2 regions of the Pseudoduganella sp. UC29_106 genome follow, and region 2 is predicted to be linked to the other one. Evidence: riboswitches for the same ligand, from Rfam matches in the RefSeq annotation. Region 2 holds a riboswitch; the other holds the start of a gene.
The links. A riboswitch is a leader RNA that binds a small molecule or an ion and turns the genes downstream of it on or off. The one in region 2 is predicted to bind cobalamin.

Region 1 (5,294 bases), 1.8 Mb from region 2:
CCTGCAGCTGGAAGCCCGCGACAAGGGCCGCCCGTGGGAGTTCGGCAAGTCCTTCTCGAAGTCGGCGCCGATCGGCCCCGTCCATCGCGCGTCCGAAGTGGGGCACCTGCGCCAGGGCGTGCTTGCACTCACAGTGAATGGCCAGCCACGCCAAAGCTCCGATATCGACAAGCTGATCTGGTCTGTCGCCGAATCCATCGCCTATCTGTCGGAATATGAAACGCTCGAACCCGGCGATATCATCATGACGGGAACGCCGGAAGGGGTGAATGCGGTCCAGCCGGGGACCTGATGGTCGGCACGCTCGAGGGGCTGGGATCCATCTCCGTACGCGTTGCGGGCTGAAAGATGAAACTCTTCAGCTTCTTCGACAGTTCCACCTCCTTCCGGGTGCGCATTGCGCTGGCGCTGAAAGGCCTTCCCTACGAATATGCGGGCGTCAATCTCAGAGAGGGAGCACAAAGGGACGCGGCGTATCGCGAGTTGAGCCCTGCCGCAATCGTACCGGCCCTGGTCGACGGCGAGACTGTGCTGACCCAGTCGCTCGCCATCATCGACTACCTCGATCATCTTCGACCCGAACCACGGCTGATTCCAGAGGCGCCGATCGAACGGGCCCGCGTGCTGGAAATCGCGCAGACGATCGCTTGCGATATCCACCCGATCAATAATCTGCGCGTGCTGAATTATCTGTCCACGACTCTGGCCGTGAATGACACGGACAAATCGGACTGGTACCGGCACTGGGTCGATGAGGGCCTGGCTGCTGTAGAAAGCCTGTTGGCAAGGCGCCCGGCAAGCGAATACTGCATCGGCAATGTGCCGACGCTGGCCGATTGCTGCCTCGTGCCCCAGGTGGCGAATGCGCTGCGTATCGGGTGCAACCTGTCTCGCTTCACACGCGTCCTGGCGGTCTACGAGCGTTGCATGGCGCATCCGGCGTTCGTCCAGGCGGCGCCCGGAAATCAGCCGGATTACATCGCCTAGCCAGGCGAGGGCGGGCCTGCTGCCTGCCGGAGGCGGCGCCTGGTTTCACCGGCGCCGTCTCGATCCTCCTTACTCCGTCACGACAATCACTACTTTTCGTAGTGCGTCAGGGCCGGCGAGCCATTGTCGGTCGCTTCGGCGATCACCTGAATCATGTCATCCGGTTTCGTCTCCGCCGGCACGACGAAACTCACGCCATGATCAAGTGGTTCGAGCCGCACCGCCCCTTTGTAACCGTCCGCCTCCTCCCAGCGCCACCACTTCAGAGTGACCGCGTTGCCATCCGGATCGGACGTCTTCGCGCGAAGCGTGATCCGCTGCCCCGCCTTCGCCCGGATCAGCTGCGGGCCTGCCAGGGCGATCATCGGATTATGGTTGGCGCCGGCAAAGTTCGCTGTTGTCGCCCACTGAAGCCGGGCTGCGAAATCGCGCTGTGCCGCTGCCAGGAACGGATGCGTGGGCGCGCGCTCGATGGGGCGCGGCGGGGGCGGATTGGCGATGTTGGCTTCCATTGCCTTGAGCAGCACAGCAAAGCTCCTCGTGGGGCCGTTGTTCGGGGTGCCCGCCCAGCCGCCGAAGCTGTCGCCGCGGTAGCCGCGCAAGCCGTTATCGAGCAGGTTGAGGAACGTTGGCGTGTCGCCTTCAGCCAGGAATTCGCCTTTTGCGCGCGGTGGTGTCCAGACGATATAACCTTCCTTTTTCAGCTCCTCGGCGGATTTTCCCGCAATGCCGAAATAGTCGAAGATGTCGTTCTGCACCATGTGCTTGCCATCGCCCCATACGCGGTAGGATGCGCCAAGCGGGCCGCGGTCGAGAATATTGGACTTGGTCCAGTCCACCGTAAAGTAGGCAGCATCGTCTTCGCCCACCCTCGACTGTGTCGCATAGCCCAGCGGGACCCCGCCCGCCAGCAGGCGATAGCGGATGTCGGGCCAGTCGGGCTTGATGTAATTGGCGTAGGTATCGTCCTGGTCGCCCGACGGGTGGATGACGGCCTTGCGGATTACTTTGGCGCGGATCGATGCCCACTGCGGCGATCCCTGGTACTGTTCCTCGATCGATTTCAGCGCACGGGCGATGGTGCTTTGGCCTCCCCAGGCATGCAGGTAAATTGGCGACTCCTCATTATCGAGCAGCAGTGCTTTGATAAGGTCCGAACCAGGCGTGTCATGCTCCATCTCGCCGTCGAACTGCACATTGCCCCAGCGGATCTTCGACTTCAGTACCTCTGGGGCCGGATAGTCGTGGTTGTGGACGCGCAGGTTCGGATAGGCCTTGGCGTAATTCTCCACGGCGTCATCAATGAAACGCTCTCCCGGCGCCCAGCGCCACGATGTGCAAGGGCAGAGCTTCAGGCCAAAAAGGGTGTACTCGCGAGTTGGCACTGACAGCCTGGTCCCTTTGCCGTCGCCGGTCCAATGAAACTGGCTGCTGGCATAGATCAGCCCTTCGGTACGGAAATCCGAGCTGTATAGCAGAAACCGAACCATCGAGTTCGAATCGTCGAGTTCAGGATCGGCCGTGATCACTACCCTCGGCTTTTCGTTGGGCGGTGTCTCCAGATATTGTGGCTTGGCCGGACTCTCGCCGGCCATCGTCTGTGTGGCAGCCGCGATCGCAAACATTGCCACGCAGGCGCGGGCAAGGAAGGGGAGCGGACAATTGAAACGGAGCTGCGCGGTGCTTGAGTGAATCAAGTTTGTCTCCATCGATTAATTGTTTGTGGATGACAGCGGTGTCATTCGGCCAGTGTACGCAAAACCGCCTTATCGGAGCAAGCTAATTTTTCGCAAATCTGGCTCGCTGCGCGGCAGTTGAATCACTCTCCACCGCAATTTTGGCAATAATCCGCAATGCAGTTAAAATACCGCTGATTCAGTGAATGGTGCCCTCCAGCTTTTCAGCCGGAGGGTGAAACGGGAAGCCGGTGACGCATGGGATTTTCATCGCATGCCAGTCCGGCGCAGCCCCCGCTGCTGTATGCCTGACGACTTTGATCGAACGCCACTGTGCTTAGCACGGGAAGGCAGGTGCAAAGGAGGATGACGGCAAGCCAGAAGACCGGCCAGTCACGATTGCTTGCGCAAAACCCGGGGTGAGGTTTTGCGTGGTGGTTGTTCGTTGTTTCTTCCTTTGCCTGCAGCGCAGCCGCATTGTGCGGTCGCCATATCGCGCCCGCGCCACGCGCGTGTGCCCGTCCGGCATGGAAAAACGCAGCAGCCTGTGTTCATGCGCGCCAGGCGCGCGTTACCGGTCAATGTCAAATTGAGCACTTCTACTTTCGTGCGGATTCTCGCAGCACTGCTATGCGTTCTCACCAGCGCGTACGGCCAGGCAGCCACCTTGTTTGCCATTGTGACTGAGCGCGCCGCTCCGGCGGCGATCGAGGCGGCGCATCGCCATCTGGCCAGCCATCCGCGGGACCGCACTCGTGTTACGCACGCCTGCCCAGTGGATGGCGGCGAGTGATGCCGACGCCGGCCTCTGGATCAGACAGGCCGACAGCGTGCTGGCGGTTTCCCTGTTCGGAGACCCGGCGCGCCGCCTGAAGGACGCCTTGCCGCGCCACGCCCGAGCACAAACCACCGTTTTAGCCTTCGACGGAGAGGCTGGCCTCAGTCTGATGAGCCGCAGCGCGCGCGGCGGCCTGCATGATTTTTCGCCCGAGTTGTTGCGGGAACTGTCGACGGAAGCGCCACCGGCAGCGGCCCTCAAAGCGGCACAGGCCCATGCCGCCGCGAGCCACTGGCTGGCTGCGCGCCAGCTGTGGCAGGCGGGCTGCGCCGACAACACGGCAGCGCTGTTCGCGCATCTGCTTGATCCGACCGTGGCGCTGGCCAGCCCCCAGCCCGAACCCACGTTGCGCCTGCGCGTCGGCCGGCGCGAACTGACCGATGCGGGCGCTTCGGGCAATGCCGCGCAACTGGGACTGAAGGCCCAGCCCACCGTGGTGGTGCTCGACCTGTCGAATATGGACAGCATGGTGCCCGCGGCAGTCTGCCAGCGCATCGAACAGCGGGGCCAGTCCTGCGTGCAGGTGCTCACGCGCTGGGGCGGCGCCTCGCGCGAGGCACTGGAGCGCCTGCCGAGCTGCTTGCGCCGGCCCAGCCGGCCGCGCTGGTGGTGCTGCGGACTTCGTCGTGGGCGCAGCTGAAGGACGCGAAGCCGTCACGGAAGCGCTGAAGCGGTTGAATGTGCCGGTCTTCAAGGCGATTCGCCTGTCCGACCGCACCGCGCTGCAATGGCATCTGTCGCCGGATGGCTTGCCGCCGGACTCGGTGCAATACCGCGTGGCGCTGCCGGAGTTGCAAGGCATCGGCCAGCCGATCGTGATCGCAGCGCTGGGCCAGGCGCAGCGCGACAAGCTGACCGGTACTCGAGAACCGTCCGCCCGTGGTGCTGCCCGTGGAGGCCGACAGGCTGACCGCACGCGTCAGCCGCTGGCTGGCATTGCGCGCCAAGGCCAACCGCGACAAGCGGGTGGCGCTGATCTATTACAACCACCCGCCGGGGCGGCAGAATATCGGCGCCGACAACCTGGACGTGCCGGCCTCGCTGTTCGACATGCTGCACGCGATGAAGAACGCCGGCTATACGGTGGGCGCCTTGCCCGAGTCGCCGCAAGCGCTGCTGGACATGATCATGGCGCACGGCGTCAACCTGCCGGAAGACCGCGCCGCCTTGCGCGAATTAAGCGGTACGGTGAACAGCGTCAGCGCAGCGGAATACGCGCGCTGGTTCGGCACGCTGCCGCCGCGCGTGCAGGGCGAAATGACCAGCGGCCTGCTGGGCCGCCTGCATGCCGACGTGCTGGAAGCCGAAACAAGCGGCGAGCGGAACCTTGGCCGCAAGCAGGCCGACGTCATCATCAAGGAATTGCAGCACCTGGTGGAAGGCGCGGACCATCCGCAGCGCGAAGCCGCAATCCGTGACCTGGCGGCGCTGGCGGAAGGCTACCGCGCCTGCCTGGAGGTGCGCGCAGCCCGTCCTTGCGCAGCGCTCGCGCCGCTCAGCAAGCGCCTTGCCGGCTACGGCATCGAAGGCCTCAAAGGTTGGGGCGCGGCGCCCGGCAGGATCATGGTCGACAGCGGCAAGCTGCTGGTGCCCGGCCTGGTGTTCGGCAATGTGTTCATCGGGCCGCAGCCGCCGCGCGGCTGGGAAGTGGACGAGGAACTGCTGCACGCGAACACCAGCATCACGCCGCCGCACCAGTACCTCGCCTACTACCATTGGGTGCGCGACCGTTTCAAGGCCGACGCGCTGGTGCATATAGGCCGCCATTCCACCTACGAATTCCTGCCCGGTAA
Region 2 (5,294 bases):
GCCTGGATGCCGAAGGCGTGCTACGCAAGCAGCGCGTAATCGAAGCGGCGGTGCAGCTGCACGACGTCAACGGCGGCCTGCCGGTGCTATCCGCATTCGGCGGCTTCGAAATCGCCATGATGGCCGGCGCCATGCTGAAGGCGGCCGAGCGCCGCATGGTCCTGGTGATCGACGGTTTCATCGTCACCAGCGCCCTGCTGGTGGCGGCCCGCATCAAGCCGGAAGTGCTGGAATACTGCGTGTTCTCGCACTGCTCGGACGAGAGTGGCCACAAGCGCATGCTGGAACATCTTGGCGCACGTCCCCTGCTGAATCTGGGCCTGCGCCTGGGCGAAGGTACGGGCAGCGCGCTGGCCATGCCGCTGCTGCAGTCGGCCGTGAACTTCCTGAACCAGATGGCGACGTTCGACTCCGCCCAGGTCAGCGAAAAGTCCGCCTGATTCATGCAGCAGGTCCGCCTCTTCTTCATCGCGCTGCAATTCTTTACGCGGCTGCCGATCCCGCGCTGGGTCGGCTTCGAGGCGGCCTGGCTGCATCACGCTTCCCGTTATTTTCCGCTGGTCGGCCTGGTGGTCGCGGCGATTGCCGCCGGCGTGTATGCGCTGACTGCGCTCGTACTGCCGCCCGCGGTCGCCGTCCTGCTCTCCACCGCCGCCGGCATCTATGCCACCGGCGCCTTCCATGAAGACGGCTTTGCCGATATGTGCGACGGCTTCGGCGGCGGCCACACGCGCGAGCGCGTGCTGGAGATCATGAAGGACTCGCGTATCGGCGCTTACGGCGCGATCGGCATCCTGCTCCTGCTGGCGACCAAGGTTGCGGCTCTGTCTTCGCTGCCGTACACCGGGGTGCTGGCGGCGCTGTTCGTCGCCCATCCTGCTTCCCGCCTGATGGCGACGGCCCTGATCTGGCGCATGGAATATGCCCGCGCGGAAGGCAAGGCCAAGCCGATGGCGCAGGAAATGCGCAGCGGCGAATTCGCCATCGCAGCCTGCACCGCGGCACTGCCGGTGGCGCTTGTCGCCGCGCGTGGCTGGATCGCGCCGGTTGCGTTGGCCTGTGGCCTGCTTGCCATGGTCCTCGCCGCCGCCTGGCTTGCCCGTAAATGCGCGCAGCGCCTGGGCGGCTATACGGGCGACTGCCTGGGCGCCGTGCAGCAGCTGACGGAGGCTGTGTTCTACCTCGGCGCGCTGGCTGCGTGGAGCTGATCCTCATCCGCCACCCGGCGCCGCTTGCCGCGCCGGGCATATGCTACGGCAGCAGCGACCTGTCGGCAGATCCCGCCGCGCTGGCCGCGTGCGTCACGGGCGTTCGCGCCGAGCTGCCGCCAGAGCTGCTGCGCACGGCGCCCATCCGCACCAGCCCACTGCAGCGCTGCGCCGCCCTGGCCACGCAACTCGCTACCCCGCGCGCGCCGATCGTGGACGCCCGCCTCGCCGAACTGGATTTCGGCGCCTGGGAACTGCGTGCCTGGGACGACATCCCCCGCGCCGAAGTCGATGCCTGGGTCGCCGACCTGCTGAACTACCGCCCCGGCGGCGGCGAATCCGTACTGGATGCGGCACGCCGCGTGCAAGCCTTCCTGAAAGCGCTGGACGGCACTGCCATTGTGGTATGTCACGCCGGCACGATCCGCCTGCTGCAAGCGCTTGCCGGCGGCGCCGCCCTGCATGAAGCCGCGCTGCAAGCGGCTGCAAAACCACACGCCATCGCCTACGGCAGCATACACCGGGTTATAATTGAATAGTTTTGGTGCCCGCGTTCGAGTCCTCGAACGCAGTTAAACGGGAAACACGACACCGTCCACGACGGTCAACGTGTGCTGCCCCCGCAACGGTAAGCATGTGCCGCTCCATAAAGCGGCAGCTGTCTCCTCCGCCACTGTGCGCAAGCATGGGAAGGCAAGACAGCCAGGCATGCCAGCCCGGATACCGGCCAAATCAGGTGGAAGCGCAATGCGCTTTCGTGTGATTCCAGTCTACGGGGACGTGGGCTGGTTGCTCAATATCGAAAACTTGTCATGACCTCTCCCGTCACCCGGCAAGCGGCCCTCGCGTCGTTCGCCCTGGCTATTGCTGCGCCAAGCGTGCAAGCCCAAACCACTGCCCTGAACGCGGTCATCGTGACCGCCACCCGCACTCCGCAAGCTGCGCGCGATGTTGTCGCCGACACGCTGACTATCGGCGCGGAAGAAATTGCCAACGCCGGCGCCGGCTCCATCACGGAACTGCTGCAACGCCAGCGCGGCATTGAAGTCACCCGCAACGGCGGCCCGGGCACCAACTCCGGCGTGCTGATTCGCGGCGCCAACGGCAACCAGGTCATCGTGCTGGTGGACGGCGTGCGCATCGGCTCCGCCACCAGCGGCACCGCCGCCTGGAACGCGATCCCGATGGAAGCCATCGACCATATCGAAGTCGTCTACGGCCCGCTCAGCACCCTGTACGGCGCGGACGCCATCGGCGGCGTGATCCAGATCTTCACGAAGAAAGGCCAGGGTGCGCCCAGCATCAGCGCCTCGGTCGGCGGCGGCACCGACAATACGCGTGCCTACCAGGCTGCCGTATCCGGCAGCAGCGGCGCCGTCAGCTATGCGCTGAGCGCAGCGAAAGAGCGCTCGGACGGCTTCTCGGCCACCAAGCCGGCCAACAGTTCCTATAACCCGGACGACGACGGCTACAAGCGCGAAAATGCCGCCGGCCAGGTCGCATGGCAGCTGGCCCCCGGCCATGAACTGGGCCTGCTCTTCCTGCACAGCCGCCTCGACGCACAATTCGACAGCGGCAAGGCGCGCGCCGACAGCGTGCAGGTGCTGGATAACTATGCGGTCTACTCGCGCAACAAGATCACTTCCGAATGGTCGATGCTGGCCCAGGCGGCGCAAAGCCGCGACAAGTCCGGCAGCTTCACCGCCACCGACAGCCAGATCAACACCAAGCAGACCACCTTCAACTGGCAGAACGACTACCGCCTGGGCGACGATATGCTGCAGCTGCTGGTCGAGCACCGCAAGGAAGAAGTGGAAGCCACCACCACGGCCGTTTCGCGCGACCGCAGCACGACGTCCGTCGCCGGCAGCTATCAGTTGAACCGCGGCCCGCACCTGCTCAGCATCGGCGCCCGCAACGACGACAGCTCGCAGTACGGCAACAAGGCCACCGGCTCGCTGGGTTATGGCTACCGCCTGTCCAGCGCGCTGCGCCTGAACGCCAGCTACGGCACCAGCTTCCGCGCGCCGACCTTCAATGAACTCTACTACCCGGGCTTCGGCTTCGACGGCAACAAGCCTGAGCGCGGCCGCAACGGCGAGGTAGGCCTGAACTTCGACAACGGCAGCACTGCCCTCACTGCCGCCTACTATCACAACAAGCTGACCGACCTGCTGGTCAATACGACGCCCTGCCCCAAGCCCGGCTTCAAGTTCGGTTGCGCGTATAACGTCAACAAGGCCACGCTGGAAGGCTTGACCATGTCGGCCCGCCAGCGCCTGGGCAGCTTCACGCTGCGCGCGGACGCTGACTTCCAGGACCCGAAGGATGACACGACCGGCAAATCGCTGGTGCGCCGTGCCCGGCGCCATGGCAACGTGGGCGTCGACTATGAAGCAGGCCCTCTGCACACCGGCGTGGAATGGCAGGTGTCCTCGTACCGCTTTGACGACGCCTCCAACGTCAACCGCCTGGGCGGCTATGGCCTGGTGAACCTGTACGCGACCTGGCAGTTCTCGCGCGACTGGTCCGCCCTGGTCCGCTGGAACAACGTGGCCGACAAACAGTATGAGCTGGCCCGCAATTACGCAACGGCCGGTTCCACTGTGTTCGCCGCCCTGCGTTACGGCTTCCACTAAATCGGTTAAGCTCCCGCAATGCATCCATTCTCCGCCCAATTGCGCAACCGAGCCGGCCTGATTACCGTAGGCCTGGTCGTCCTTTCCATCGCCAGCCTGGTGATTGCCGGCATGACTGGCTCGGTATCGATTCCGTTGGCGGATATGCCGGGCGCCTTGCGGGAATTGCTGAATGGCCAGCCGTCCTCGCTGGCAGCCACGCTGCTGGATTTGCGCGCCGGCCGTGCTGTGACAGCTTTCGTTACTGGCGCTTCGCTGTCACTGGCGGGCATGATGATGCAGGCCCTGCTGCGCAATCCGCTGGCCGACCCTTATGTACTGGGCGTTTCGTCCGGCGCATCGGTAGGCGCGCTGGCGGCCCTGCTGTTCATGTGCGCAGCATGGGTGGTGGACGCGGCGGCTTTCGCTGGCGCAGTCGCTGTGTCCATGCTGCTGTATATACTGGCGCGGCGCGACCTGCGCGGCGGCACGGCGGCGGAGGGCGGCACGGCGCTGCTGCTGTTGACAGGTGTGATTCTGTCCTCGGCCTGTATCGCGCTGGTGACGCTGATGCTTTCCATCGCGCCGGACAGCCGCCTGCGCACCATGGTGTTCTGGCTGATCGGCGACCTTTCCGGCGCTCCCATGCGCTGGCTGCCGTGGTTCGTCCTCGCCGGCTCGCTGATCTTCGCCCTGCGCAGCGCCCGCTCGCTGAACGTGATGGCCCTGCACGCGGAAGCGGCAGCCACGCTGGGTATCCGCGTTGGCGCGCTGCGCAAGGGACTGTTCTTCGTATCCGCGCTGCTGACGGCGAGCGCGGTAACCAATGCCGGCAGCGTGGGCTTTGTCGGCCTGATCGTGCCGCATGCCTGCCGTTTTGCCTTCGGTCCGGACCACCGCGTGCTGGTCCCAGCCGCCACGCTGGTGGGCGGCGCTTACCTGGTGCTGGCCGACACGCTGGCGCGCACCATCATCGCGCCGCAGCAACTTCCTGTGGGGGTGGTCACGGCGCTGGTCGGCACGCCGGTCTTCCTGTACCAGTTGCACCGGCTGAGGAAATAAGATGATCGCAACCGAACAACTGCGCCTGGATATCGGCCGGCGCACGCTGGTCGAAGCGCTGGACTGGCGCGTGGGCGACGGCGAATGCTGGAGCGTGATCGGCCGCAATGGCGCCGGCAAGAGCACCTTGCTGCGCACCCTGGCCGGCTTGCGCCAGCCGGAATACGGCCGCGTGCTGATCGGTCAGCGCCCGCTGGCCGAGTGGCCGCTGGCCGATCTGGCGCGCAAGCGCGCCTTCCTGGCCCAGTCGCGCAACGACGCATTTGCTTACTCGGTGATCGAGACTGTGCTGTCCGCACGCCATCCCTACCACGCCAACCGCTATTGGGAAGACACCGACGACCACCACGCAGCGCTGAAGGCGCTGGAAGCGATGGAGGTGGCGGACCTTGCCGAGCGCGATGTG

Region 1: another riboswitch for cobalamin. It lies ahead of ACHMW6_RS12465 (hypothetical protein); the one in region 2 lies ahead of ACHMW6_RS03115 (TonB-dependent receptor domain-containing protein).

The regions. Positions count from the first base shown of each region.
Region 1 is NZ_CP171977.1:2,395,177-2,400,470, forward strand. Features, by position in the region: partial or broken gene ACHMW6_RS12450 (fumarylacetoacetate hydrolase family protein) at 1-345, shown strand, start outside; gene maiA (maleylacetoacetate isomerase) at 349-987, shown strand; gene ACHMW6_RS12460 (DUF1593 domain-containing protein) at 1,077-2,684, opposite strand; cobalamin riboswitch at 2,854-3,072, shown strand; gene ACHMW6_RS12465 (hypothetical protein) at 3,419-4,141, shown strand; partial or broken gene ACHMW6_RS12470 (hypothetical protein) at 4,182-4,298, shown strand; gene ACHMW6_RS12475 (cobaltochelatase subunit CobN) at 4,381-5,294, shown strand, end outside.
Region 2 is NZ_CP171977.1:553,212-558,505, reverse strand. Features, by position in the region: gene cobT (nicotinate-nucleotide--dimethylbenzimidazole phosphoribosyltransferase) at 1-440, shown strand, start outside; gene ACHMW6_RS03125 (adenosylcobinamide-GDP ribazoletransferase) at 444-1,208, shown strand; gene ACHMW6_RS03120 (histidine phosphatase family protein) at 1,199-1,747, shown strand; cobalamin riboswitch at 1,734-1,955, shown strand; gene ACHMW6_RS03115 (TonB-dependent receptor domain-containing protein) at 2,021-3,847, shown strand; gene ACHMW6_RS03110 (FecCD family ABC transporter permease) at 3,866-4,888, shown strand; gene ACHMW6_RS03105 (ABC transporter ATP-binding protein) at 4,890-5,294, shown strand, end outside.